DNA from 3 places in the Arthrobacter sp. Soil_C_49 genome. Region 3 is predicted to be linked to each of the others. Evidence: predicted binding sites of a transcription regulator. Region 3 holds the regulator's gene; each other region holds the start of a gene.
What was found. Region 3 encodes LexA, which represses DNA repair genes until DNA is damaged. Its sites were predicted from a motif close to TCGAACANNTGTTCGA; they were not measured.

Region 1 (4,319 bases), on a different contig from region 3:
CGCCCTGAGCGCTCCGCACCCATCATCCAAACCCTTTCCCTGCACCGCACCTTCGCCGCCTGACCAGCGGAGCGCCGAACACCTAGGCCGTCAGTGGCCGGTGCGCAGGGGTATACCCCGAGGTATCACAGTGAACGCTTCTTCCAGCATTCCTTTCCCCTACGGCTACACCGCGGCCGTCGCGCAACAATTCGAAAACCATCCCCTCCCGGAAGCCACGGGGCGCGGCCGGGTGGTCCGCGTGGACCGCAACCTGCTGCTCGTGGCGGTCGGGACGGACCTTCTGCACCTGCCCTACCCGCTGACGGGGGAATCGGCGGTCACCGGTGACTGGGTGTGGATCGGTCCCAACCGGGCCGGCGAGCGCCAGATCCTTGGCGTCCTCCCGCGCCGTTCGGAGCTCAGCCGCAAGCGGGCCTTCGAGGACTCCTCCGCCGCGCAGGTCCTGGCCGCCAACATGGACATGGTGGGAGTGGTGGTGCCGGTGGACCGGCCCCTCACGCACAACCGGCTGGAGCGCACCCTCGTCGCGGCGTGGGACTCCGGCGCCACTCCCCTGGTGATCATCACCAAGGCGGACCTCGCCGCGGTGGCGGACGACGTCGTCGGCAAAGTCATCCTGCAGGCTGCAGGAGTGGACGTGGTCACCACCTCGGCGGAGAACGGTGACGGCATCGACGAACTCCTGGCGCACATCCCCGCGGGCGGAACTATCGTCCTGCTGGGGCCGTCCGGCGCCGGCAAGTCGACGCTGATCAATGCCCTGGTGGGGCGTGACGTCCAGGACACCGGCGAAGTGAGGGCCGGGGATTTCAAGGGCAAGCACACCACCACGTCGCGCGAACTGGTGCCGCTTCCCAACGGGACGGTCCTGATGGATACGCCCGGTGTGCGCGGTTTCGGGTTGTTCGACGCCGAGGACGGGATCGGCGAGATGTTCGGCGACGTCGCGCTGCTTTCTGACCAGTGCAGGTTCTCCGACTGTGCCCACCAGGGCGAGCCCGGCTGCGCCGTGCAGGCCGCGATCGCCGACGGCGTGCTGGAGGAGCGCCGCTGGCACAACTACCTGAAACTGCAGCGCGAACTGGCTGCCCTGGCGCGCCGGAGTGATGCCGCGGCGCAGCGTGCTTACCAGCGGGAATGGCACCAGAAGGTGGTGTCCGCCGGGAAGTCCCAGCGGTGGGCGGAGCGCGAGACGGCGGAAAGGAAGGAAAGCTCCGGAACTAAAGGACGGGCGGGGAAGCGTCGCTGAGTGCGCGTTCAGTTTGTCAGTCCGGGCGGGTAGGGTGCGGTCATGGACATCATCCTGGTTCCCGGTTTCTGGTTGGATGCTTCCTCCTGGGCAGAGGTGACGCCGGTGTTGGAATCCGCTGGCCACCGGACGCATCCGCTCACCCTTCCCGGCCTGGAGTCGGTTGACGCTGACCGGGCCGGGATCGGCCTGCGTCAGCATATCGATGCCGTGGTTGCCGCAGTGGACTCCCTGGAAGGCAAGGTTGTGCTCGTTGGACATTCGGGTGGAGGGGCCATCATCCACGGCGTCCTGGATGCCCGGCCGAACCGGGTGGAGCGCGCCATCTATGTGGACAGCGGACCCCTGGGCGAAGGGGGCGTCATCAATGATGAACTGCCGGCCGACGGCGACGACGTTCCACTGCCGCCGTGGGAGGCCTTCGAGGACGCGGACCTGGTGGACCTCGACGACGGGCTCCGTGCAGCCTTCCGTGCACGGGCCATCCCCCAACCGAAGGGTGTGGCCTACGACCGGCAGCACCTGAGTGACGAGCGGCGCTACGACGTGTCCGCCACCGTCATCGCCTGCGAGTTTCCGTCCTCGATGCTGAAGGAGTGGATCGCCGGCCGCCACCCCTTTGTTGCCGAACTGGCCCGGATGCGCGACGTCGAGTACGTGGACCTGCCCACCGGGCACTGGCCGCAGTTCACCAGGCCGGCTGAACTGGGACGGGCCATCCTTGCGGCAGTGGAACGTACGGCCTGAGGCTGATCTCCTTCGGCCTCCCCAATCCACCCCCTACTACCCGCCCGTAGCGTAGCGCCGCGTTTTGCGGCAGGAGCATACTGAAAACGCCGCCTAGTCGATGGAGGTTTCTCCGTCCCGGCGGCCTATCACCGGCAGGTCCGGGGGAATCTGCCGGCATCCTGGCGAAGGCGGGGACCTGGATTCCCATGCTGTTCGCCTCCCTTGGAAGAACATATCGGTCTCAGAGGGGCAGAAGATTAACAATGAATCGCACCAAGACGGGGCTCCTGTCGATGGCGGCCGCTGCGGCGCTTGCCTTGGGACTTGCCCCCGGAGCTGCGGTGGCGCATGGCGGGTCCGGGCACGGAGGATCGGACAAGAGCGACGACTGGCGGAACAATGACGATCAGCGCCGGCTGGTCAGAGTCCTGCGCCACGTTACGGACAACTATCGCTGGCTGGAGAACGCGGAGGCGGACGGCTACAAGAAGATCACCGAATGCATCGATAAACCCGGCGTGGGGGCCATGGGCTTCCACTACGCGAAGCAGGAACTGATCGATGACAAGACCCAGGCCCGAAAGCCTGAGGTTCTGGTCTACATGCCCAATGAATACGGGCGGTACAAACTGGTGGCCGCTGAGTTTATCTCGACCGCGGCCCACCGGCCTTCGATTGCCGGCCTCAAGTTCGAGGACGGGCCATTCCCCAATTCCTTCGCACTCCACGCGTGGGTGTGGCGGGACAACCCGGACGGCATGTTCGCAGCCTTCAACCCGGACCTTAAGTGCCCGAAGAAATAGGCACCCCCGCGCTCCTGCCCCTCGCGGGCAGGAGCGCCTTCGTGTCCGGCCGTCGTCATTGTCGGCCCTCCGCTGTACACTCAACACATCGAACATATATTCGAATAAGGGTGTGTTGTGGGCGTTATTATCGGTCCCCGTGTGATAGATGCGGGACTCTCTTTGCAGCTGGCCTGGCTGTCCCCGGTGACGGTGGCAGCAGGTTATCCCTCACCTGCACAGGACTACTTCGATGGCCGGATAGACCTGAATGCGCATCTGATCAAGGACATCACCAGCACCTTCGTGGTCCGGGTGACCGGCGACTCGATGGAGCGGGCCGGCATCAGTGACGGGGACGAGCTCATCGTCAACCGGGCCCTCGAGCCGAGGGACGGCTCGGTGGTAGTGGCCGTGCTGGACGGCGAGCTGACCGTGAAGAGGCTGAGGATCACTGCCCGGGGAGTGGTGCTGCAGGCCGAAAACCCCAGGTACCCGGACATCAGGGTTTCCGCATTGAGCGAACTGACCATCTGGGGTGTTGCCACCAGGTGCCTGCACCATGTGTGAGAGGCGGCCATGGCCAGGCCGGCATTGATGCGGCAGATGCCCGAGATCGCCCACGTGGACGTGAACTGTTTCTACGCCAGCGCCGAGCGCGTCTTTGACCCCTCCCTGGAGGGAAAGCCGCTGATCGTGCTCTCCAACAACGACGGCTGCGCTGTTACCCGCTCGCCGGAGGCCAAAGCCCTGGGCATTCAAACCGGCGATCCCTGGTTCAAGCTCGCACCCAGGGCAAAGGAATGGGGCCTCATCGCCAAGTCCAGCAACTATGAGCTGTACGGGGATATCAGCGCCCGCGTCATGGAACTGCTGGGACGCTACTCTGCCTGGCTGGAGGTCTACAGCATCGACGAGGCCTTCCTGGGTGTCAAAGGCACCCCGGAGCACCTGCTGGAGCTCGGCCGGACCATAAAGGCTGCTACCGCCCGGAACGTGGGGGTGCCCGTCTGCGTGGGTATCGCCCGCACCAAGACCCTGGCCAAGCTCGCCAACAAGTGGGCCAAGCACAACCCTGCGTTCGCCGGCGTCTGCCGCTGGGACTCAGTGCCGCCGGAACACCAGGAGGCCCTGATGGCCAGGCTCCCCGTCATCGAAATCTGGGGCGTGGCAACACGGATCACCAGGCGCCTGAACGCCATGGGCATCCAGTCCATCCTGGACCTTCAGCGCGCCGACCCCGTCAGGATCCGTGAGCGCTTCTCCGTGGTGATGATGCGTACGGTCCTTGAACTGCAGGGCACGCCGTGCATCCCGATGGAAGAGGCCCGGATCGGCCGCGACCAGCTGATCTTCTCCCGCTCCTTCTCCACCCCGATCACCACCGCGCAGGACGTGCGGCAGGTCCTCAGCGTCTATGCCCAAATGGCCAGCGGGCGGCTGGCCAGGCACCACCTGCAGGCGAAGGTACTTACCGCATTCGCCGGCACATCACATTTCAATTCCCGGCAAACGTCCTTCCCCTCAATCTGCATCCGGCTTCCCATGCCAACAGC
Region 2 (4,319 bases), on a different contig from region 3:
GGCAACTCCGCTGATGAATATTGTCTGTCCGCCGCCCGGCTCAGTTGTCAGTGATGGCTTCCAGCAGCCATTGTTCAGCGAGGGGTTCGCGGCGCAGTTCAAAGGTCCGCAGCGGCGAGTCCGACCCGCCGAGGCGAACTTGAACACGCCAGTGTTCGATATCGACGACGTTCCCGACGCCTACGGGGACGCTTTGGCGGGTTTCCCACCAGGAGTCCCTGGTGAACCAGTGGACGGGTTCTTCGGTGATGGCCCAGATGCGTCCGTCGTGGCGGACGGCCAGGGGAGTGCCGGTCTTGGTGAAGCGGACGTCCACGGGGGTGTTCAGGGTGGGGGCTTCTGGGGTGATGGTCATTAAGATTCGTTCCTTGGTGGTGCTGGGGTGTGGTGGTTAGGCGGCTTTGACGAGGGGGAGTTCGTCCCAGTGGGTCGTGTATCTGGGGGAGAGCATGTCGCGTTTCATAGTCCAGTCCGGCCCACCCCGGATCCCGCCGTGGCCCAGGCCGATGGACCCGCGGCCGTACCGGCGGGTGACGTCCTCCAGCAGGGTTCCGATGTGGCGTTCCTCGTGCGGGTTCTCGAACAGGGACAGGGGTGCCTGGTTGCCGGTGGGGCGCAGGTCGGTGACCATGATGCCCGCCCGGGCGTACCGGACGCCCTCAACAATCCGGGGCAGGAGTGCGTGGCCGGCTTTGGTCAGGATCACCGGGTCAGCGGTGGGCATCGGCAACGGCACACACACCGACGGGTACGAGGTGTCGTTGGGGTTGAAGTGCGAGGTTCCGGCGAACGCGGTGAGGACTTTGGCCTGCAGCCCGTGTTTGGCCAACCGCGCCGATGCCTGCTGCCCGTACACGGACATGACCTGCCGGATCCCCGCGACCGTGGTGATGGGTTTGGCGAAGGACCGGGAGAAGATCAGCTGGTCCCGCCCGATGCGTTCTTCTTCCATGGGGATGCAGGGGGTTCCCTGCAGTTCCAGGACGGTGCGCATCACGACGACATTGAACTTGTCCCGGATCGCCACGGGGTCGGCCCGGACCAGGTCGGCGATGGTGAAGATGCCCATCACGTTCAGCCGCCTGGTCAGCCTGCCTGCGATGCCCCACACCTCTTCGACGGGCAGCCGGCCCAGCAGCGCCTCGCGCTCCAGGGCGGGGACGGAGTCCCAGTGGCACACCCCGCCGAAGGCCTTGTTGTTCTTCGCCCACTTGTTGGCCAGCTTCGCCAGTGTCTTCGTCGGCGATCCCGACGCAGACCGGCACGCCGACGTTCCGCCGGACGGCCGCTTTCATGGCCCGGCCCATCGCCAAAAGCTCGGCGGGGGTGCCTTTGACGCCGAGGAACGCCTCATCGATGCTGTAGACCTCCAGCCAGGCAGAGTACCGGCCTAACAGTTCCATCACCCGCGCGCTGATGTCCCCGTACAGCTCGTAGTTGCTCGAGAGCGCGACCAGGCCCCATTCCTTCGCCCGTGGTGCGAGCTTGAACCATGGCTCACCCATGGCAATGCCGAGGGCTTTGGCTTCGGGGGAGCGGGTGACCGCGCAGCCGTCGTTGTTGGACAGCACGATCACCGGCCTGCCTTCCAGGGAGGGGTTGAACGCCCGCTCCGCGGAGGCGTAGAAGCAGTTCACATCCACGTGCGCGATCTGGGGCATGTGCCGCATCAGAGCCGGCTTAGACATCACGGGCCCTCAGACGTGGTGCAGGCAGCGGATAGCGGTACCCCAGATGGTCAGGTCCGATAGGGCCGGCACCACGATGTCCGGATACGCCGGGTTTTCCGCCTGCAGCACCACCCCGGTCGGGGTGATCCGCAGCCGCTTGATCGTCAGCTCCCCGTCCAGCACAGCCACGACCACGGACCCGTCGTGCGGTTCCAGCGCCCGGTTCACGATCAGCTCGTCCCCGTCGCTGATGCCCGCACCTTCCATCGATTCCCCGGACACCCGCACCACATAGGTGCTGGTGACGTCTTTGATCAGGTGGGCGTTCAGGTCGATCCGGCCATCAAAGTAGTCCTGCGCCGGCGACGGAAAGCCCGCGGCAATCGTCACCGGAGAGAACAGCACCGACAACAAAGAAACGCCCGCGTCTATCACACGGGTACCGAGAATAACGCCCACGACACACCTTTTTTCGAAAATATGTTCGAGTAGTTACTGAGTGTACTCCGGGGGCCGGACATTCGTGCATGACGGGTTTCGGGAGGCTAAGCCGGGGCGGGTTGTACACAATGGGGACAGCTTTGAGTTGGGCGGAGGGCTCCACCTGCCCGCCAGTGTGCACAACCCGCCGCACCGGACATGGAGTCTGGTCACCTGGGTGCCCGGTCTTATCCCCGAAGGGGGATTGCCTGCTGGTGTGCTCAGCAGCCGCGGGTGATGTCAGGAGAGGCGGCGGAATTCGCCGGGGCGGATCTGTACGAGGATGGGCAGGGCCATCTGGAGGGGTTCGGCTCCGATCGGCTCGTCGAGCAGGTCGTTGACCGATGTTTGCCCTTCCAGCTCTCCGGACGAATCCCGCTCCATGGTCATGACCCTAGGCGGATCTCACCGCCGGCATCCCGTTCGACACGCGCCCGGTCCCTGTCGCCGCGCCCTCGGGCATCTACGGCGAGGAATGGGTCTTGCGTCGGCCGCCGCGGTGGCCCCTGCCTTCCCGCCAGCCGGGCAGGAGGGTGTTCAGCTGCTGTTCTTTGGCCGGGTCCATCCTTCCGGCGCGGTAGTCGATCCGTTGCCCGTGCAGCCACACCCCAAGGGTCCGCTCTGCCTGATCGCCTGTTTTTTGATGTCGGGGCCAGTCACCGCCGGCGGCCCTTATCCTGTGGAGTTCCTCCAGCCGCTGGTGCCACCGTTTCTCGTCCTCGGCCTTGCGGGTTGAAGGCTTATCCCATCCAGGAATCACTGCGAGTGCATACCGGTAGGTGGGGGAGAGGGTCCCCTCGGCCGCGTCCCGGCAGCGGTTTGCCAGCCAAGAGGCCAAGGCACGCTCCCGTGCTGCCTTCGCGTGGCTGACCGGCAGCCGGCCATGCGATTCGTGGAAGGCAAGGATGTCGGCTAGGTTCCGCAGGCCCGCCTCGGATTTCCGCCTGGCAGGGGGCTGGGCGGCTTTGTGTTCGTCCCTGATGCCCGGGTCTGCCTTCGCGGCGATCTGCAGGTGGTACCGGACGGTGGTTTCGGCGACGCCGGCCGCGGCGGCGATCGTCGATGTCGGCGTACCTTGCCGGTACTGCCGGACAAAGTCGGGGTGGGGCGATGGGCGCCGGGCCTCTGTCATGGTCGTCTCGAGGGTCCCTTCGGCGGGACGGTCCGCTTCAATTCAGCGATCCGTAGCCGGAAAAAAGTGATGACCAGGATCAGGACGTAGATCGCCAGACCGATCAGTACTGCCATCACGACGATGTAGAGCACCGCGAGGATGCCGAAGCTTGGACTGACGTTCATTGATTCCCCCAAAATTTGTTTAGGCCGTAGCCTACGCCCGACCCCAACATTGCTGCGCAGGACACAGGGCAGGCTCGCGGGGCTCGCCCTGGTTTGCGCTGCGCTTCAACCAGTTGATGGGCGTCCGCTGGCGCGGCCGGCTGTTGGGTCCAGTGCCGGCTCCGCAGGGCTCCGCCGTCCCTGGCCCTGGTGTGTCTACGACGTTTTTTGGCTGCTGTCCTTCGGATTGTACGTGCCCGTTCCGGCCCCTCTAGCCCCTGTCGTTCCTCCCGGGGCCTGCGGCCCGGGAAAGTCTTCTCCGGCGCTCCTTCGTCGCTTATTTCCTTTCGAAGATTTCCCGGGTCTTGCCCTGGCGGGTAGACGGGACTCCACGGGCACAGCTACGCAAGCTTCGCCAGCAGCCAAAAAACAACTGTGAGTCTTTACGTGGCTGGTCTGGGACTAGCTGGCAGTGTTGATGCCGGTCGTTCTGCCCGGCGCGTGACTCGAAAAAACAATTGCCCTTGAGGGTGCGTTTCCCCCGATTTGTCCGCGCTCGGTGGAGCGGTCGGCGTTGATCTGTCCCACGTCGGTGGCTTGATTAGAAGCTTGCCCAGCCTCTGAGGTTGTGGCTCATCACAGTTTTGCCTCGAAGTGACTCTTCCCAGGTCCGGCGCCGGTCGTGCTGCGACTTGTCTTGTCCATTCGAAAGGAAGGAGGGTGGCCGCGTTGACTATCGTTGCGCAGACCCGCCCGTTCGTCATCGGCGTGGACTGTCACGCCCGCACCCATACTTACGCCATCATCGAGGCCAGCACCAAGCGACAGGTCGCGTGTGAGCAGTTCCCGACCACCTCGGCAGGGATTTCACGCGCACTCGCTTGGGTAGGC
Region 3 (4,319 bases):
AGCTTCTGCCCGGCGTCACGGACCGCGCCTGGCGGCAGGTCTCGGTCACCTCCATGGAGTGCCTGGGCGCGCAGAAGTGCCCCATGGCGGCAGAATGCTTCAGCGAGCTGGCCCGGCAGGACGCCGCCGACGCCGACGTTGTGGTCACCAACCATGCCATGCTCGCCGTCAGCGCTTTTGAAGGCCTGGCCGTGCTCCCGGAGTACGATGTGGTGGTGGTGGACGAGGCCCACGAGCTCCAGGACCGGGTGACCGGCGCGGTGTCCGGCCAGCTCTCGGTGGCCATGGTCCATGCCGCCGCTGCCGGTGCGCGCAAGCACACGGCCATCACCGTGGACGCTCTGAACGCGGCTGCAGCCAACCTTGAGGTTGCGTTGGCGGGTGTCCCCAACGGGCTGCTGCCGAACGGCCTGAATGATGAGCAGCTGGACTGCGTGGACCAGCTGCGTGAGGCCTGCCGGGCCGCCCTGTCCGACTCAAAGGGGGACAGCAGCACAACGGCCGACGGCGGGCGGCAGCTTGCGCGCTCCCGGCTGATGCTCATCCTGGAACTTTGTGAACGACTACTGGCAGGCCGGGAGAACCGGGAAGTGGTGTGGTTCTCCCGGGCCAGCTCGTTTGACCCGCAGCAGGGCTATTCCCAACCGGACGAGACGGCTCCTGCGCTGGTCAACATAGCCCCGCTCTCCGTCGCGGGCCGCCTGCGGGAGGGCCTGTTCGCGGGGCACACAGTGGTGCTGACGTCGGCGACCCTGGCCATCGGTTCGGCGTTCGAGCCCGCAGCGGGCGGGCTTGGCCTCGTCGGGGAGGGGGCGCCGAGCTGGTCCGGTGTTGACGTCGGCTCACCTTTTGACTATCCCAAGCAGGGCATCCTCTACGTGGCGGGCCACCTGCCCAAGCCGGGCCGGGGCGTGTCGCCGGAGGCACTGGCAGAGCTCGAAGCCCTGATCCAGGCATCCAACGGCGGTGCACTGTGCCTCTTTTCGTCCCGGCGCGCGGCAGAGGAAGCAGCCGATGTGCTGCGGCCAAAGCTGGGGATGACCATCCTGTGCCAGGGCGATTCCACCATGACGGCGCTTGTGAAACAGTTCGCGGACGAACCCGACACCTGCCTGTTCGGCACCATGTCCCTGTGGCAGGGCGTCGATGTACCGGGCGGGTCCTGCCGGCTGGTGGTCATTGACCGGATTCCGTTCCCGCGGCCGGACGATCCCCTGATGACTGCACGGTCCCGCGCTGTGGCGCAGGCGGGCGGCAACGGCTTTATGTCTGTTTCGGCCACCCACGCTGCGATCCGCCTGGCCCAGGGAGCCGGCCGCCTCATCCGCTCCACCGGGGACAAAGGCGTGGTGGCGGTACTGGATTCCCGGCTGGCCACCGAACGCTACGCCGGATTCCTTCGCGGCGCGATGCCGCCCTTCTGGTCCACAACGGACCGTACGACGGCGATCGCGGCACTTGAGCGGCTCGCGCAGGAGAACGCCTGACGGAAACGCCTACGCCTTGCCGGCAGCGCCTTCGCGCTGCCGGCAAGACGGCCGTACCGGGCCGACTAGAGCGAGCGGAGCACTGAGACAACCTTGCCCATGATGGTGGCGTGGTCGCCCAAAATGGGTTCGTATTGCGTGTTCTGCGGAAGCAGCCAGGTGTGGCCGTCACGCTGGCGGAAGGTCTTGACGGTAGCTTCATCGTCCAGCAGCGCTGCGACAATATCGCCGTTGGCCGCGTCCGCCTGGCGGCGTACCACCACCCAGTCGCCGTCGCAGATCGCCGCGTCCACCATGGAATCGCCGGCGACCTTGAGCATAAACAGCTCTCCCTGGCCCACCAGCTGGCGGGGGAGCGGCAGGACATCCTCCACCACCTGGTCGGCCAGGATGGGACCGCCGGCGGCGATCCGGCCCACCAGGGGAACCATGGCGGTGTCCATGGCGGTGGGAAGTTCGGTCACCGTGGCGCTGCTGCCCGGCAGAAGGCTGGACGGCTCCGTTGCCGCCTTGGGCGCACCTCCATCCAGCGTCAGGGGCATCAATACCTCCATGGCGCGAGGCCTCTTAGGGTCGCGGCGGAGGTAGCCGAGCTTTTCCAGCTGCGAGAGCTGGTGGGTGACGCTGGAGAGGCTCGCGAGGCCCACGGTGTCGCCGATTTCCCGCATGGACGGCGGGTAACCGTTGTCATTGACCGAGCGCTGGATGGTCTCGAGGATTTTCTTCTGCCGCGGCGTCAGGCCCTTGGCGGTCTTCTTCGGTTGGGAGGTTGCCCTGCCCCCGGCGGCTGCTGCTGCCATATTCGCCAATGCCTTTCAGTTTGCCCCGGCTTTGCGGCCTGGACCCGGAGTAGCCGCCGTAATTGTCAGACCCTGCTGATCAACTTCAGAGGTGGTTGTTCTTGTCTTCAAAGCTAGGCCAGCCACTTGGCATTTTCAAACATTTGTTCTAGCGAGTCTCGACATTATTCGTTGATAAGTGCTAAAACAGAGAAAGCAAAGTTCGAACATTTGTTCTACTCAGCGTGAAGCCGTTCGAAAACCCGGACCAGTTCCGGATCCAGCGGCCGCGGCGCTGAGGGAACATCGGGCAGCACGGTCAGGTCCAGGAGGGCTCAGTTCATGTCAGCTACATCTGCTTCACAGGGTTCACGTCCGCAGCTTCTTTCGGTGCATCAACTCATGTCGCAGCCGGCCAGCCGGCAGCCGGAGCGTCCTGCACCCCTGCCGCCATTGCGGCTGACCCGCCGCGGGAAGGTGGTCCTGATCGGCATCCCCCTGGTCCTGCTGGCGGCTTTGCTTCTTTCCCTTGCCGGCTTCTTCAACTCGCCGGCAAAGGCCTCGGAATCGGCGGCAGACCTTTCGGTCACCCCCACGGTCACGGTCATCGTGCAGCCGGGCCAGTCCCTGTGGGCTATCGCCGGAACCGTTGATCCCGGGCGGGATGCGCGCGATGTCGTGGCGGACATCGTGCAGCTCAACAACCTGAGTGCCGGCGCGGTCCACCCCGGCCAGCAGCTGTACGTGCCCACACGCTAGCTGCACGCTGAGCGCGAACAGGGCACCGTCACATTTTCCGGTCTCCTGCACGGGCACTAAACTGTTCAGGTGAATGACCAGCTAGAGCGCCTGAACCGGCTTCCCCTCCGCAACAACCTTCGTGGGTTGACCCCCTACGGCGCCCCCCAGCTGGATGTCCCCATCCTCCTCAACGTCAACGAGAACACCCATGGCGTGCCCGCGGATGTCCGCGCGGCCATCAGTGCCGCAGTAACGGAGGCTGCCGCAGGCCTGAACCGCTACCCGGACCGGGAATTTACCGAACTGCGCAAGGCCCTGGCGGAGTACTTGGGGCACGGCCTAGACGAGACGAACATCTGGGCGGCCAACGGTTCCAACGAGGTACTCCAACAGATCCTCCAGGCTTTCGGCGGACCCGGCCGCACTGCACTTGGCTTCCCGCCCACGTACTCCATGTACCCGCTGCTGGCCAGCGGCACGGACACCGAATACATCGTGGGCGACCGGGCGGAGGGCTACGGCCTTAGCGCTGAATCGGCCGCCCTGCAGGTCAAGGAACTGCAGCCCAACATTGTTTTCCTCTGTTCCCCGAACAACCCCACCGGAACCGGCCTTGGGCTCGATGTTGTCGAGGCCGTGTACGAGGCCGGCGAGGCCAGCCAGACGATCGTCATTGTGGACGAGGCGTACCACGAGTTCGCCCATGACGGAACGCCCAGTGCGCTCACCCTCCTGCCTGGCCGTGAGCGGCTCATCGTTTCGCGCACCATGAGTAAGGCCTTCGCCCTGGCGGGGGCCCGCCTCGGTTACATGGCCGCGGCGCCCGAAGTCACCGACGCGTTGCGGTTGGTCCGGCTCCCGTACCACCTTTCCGCCATCACGCAGGCCACCGCGCTGGCAGCCCTTCAGCACCGTGAAGCCTTGATGGCGGACGTTGAGGACATCAAGCAACAGCGCGACCGGATCGTGGCGGAGCTGACCAGGATGGGCCTGAAGCCGGCTGCCTCGGACTCCAACTATGTGTTCTTCGGCGGGCTGGAGAACCCGCACCAGGTCTGGCAGGAACTGCTGGACGCTGGTGTGCTGATCCGCGATGTTGGAATCCCGGGGCATCTGCGCGTCACAGCGGGCACTGAGACGGAAACCACAGCCTTCCTCACGTCCCTGGAAAGCATCCTTACCAGCCAGTCGAAGCTTCCCGCCTAGACTGGAAGTACCGGCGCTGGACGCCCTGAACCACTCCTTCTTCCCAAAGGACACTTGACCATGAGTTCCACCGGATCCACTGCGGCCAGGACGGCACGCATGGAGC

Region 1: a site for LexA is predicted at 2,873-2,888, ahead of AC3A4Z_RS17440 (LexA family protein). Genes of this name have one in related genera too.
Region 2: a site for LexA is predicted at 2,143-2,158, ahead of AC3A4Z_RS12960 (LexA family protein). Genes of this name have one in related genera too.

Annotation. Positions count from the first base shown of each region.
Region 1 is NZ_JBDGJZ010000012.1:80,973-85,291, reverse strand. It holds gene rsgA (ribosome small subunit-dependent GTPase A) at 131-1,252, shown strand; gene AC3A4Z_RS17450 (alpha/beta fold hydrolase) at 1,295-1,999, shown strand; gene AC3A4Z_RS17445 (hypothetical protein) at 2,245-2,784, shown strand; gene AC3A4Z_RS17440 (LexA family protein) at 2,902-3,333, shown strand; gene AC3A4Z_RS17435 (Y-family DNA polymerase) at 3,343-4,319, shown strand, end outside.
Region 2 is NZ_JBDGJZ010000007.1:98,839-103,157, forward strand. It holds gene AC3A4Z_RS12950 (hypothetical protein) at 41-355, opposite strand; partial or broken gene AC3A4Z_RS12955 (Y-family DNA polymerase) at 392-1,688, opposite strand; gene AC3A4Z_RS12960 (LexA family protein) at 1,698-2,129, opposite strand; gene AC3A4Z_RS12965 (hypothetical protein) at 2,391-2,534, opposite strand; gene AC3A4Z_RS12970 (helicase associated domain-containing protein) at 2,614-3,282, opposite strand; gene AC3A4Z_RS12975 (hypothetical protein) at 3,279-3,449, opposite strand; partial or broken gene AC3A4Z_RS12980 (IS110 family RNA-guided transposase) at 4,158-4,319, shown strand, end outside.
Region 3 is NZ_JBDGJZ010000020.1:37,509-41,827, reverse strand. It holds gene AC3A4Z_RS21745 (ATP-dependent DNA helicase) at 1-1,487, shown strand, start outside; gene lexA (transcriptional repressor LexA) at 1,553-2,287, opposite strand; gene AC3A4Z_RS21735 (LysM peptidoglycan-binding domain-containing protein) at 2,669-3,025, shown strand; gene AC3A4Z_RS21730 (histidinol-phosphate transaminase) at 3,095-4,213, shown strand; gene hisB (imidazoleglycerol-phosphate dehydratase HisB) at 4,274-4,319, shown strand, end outside.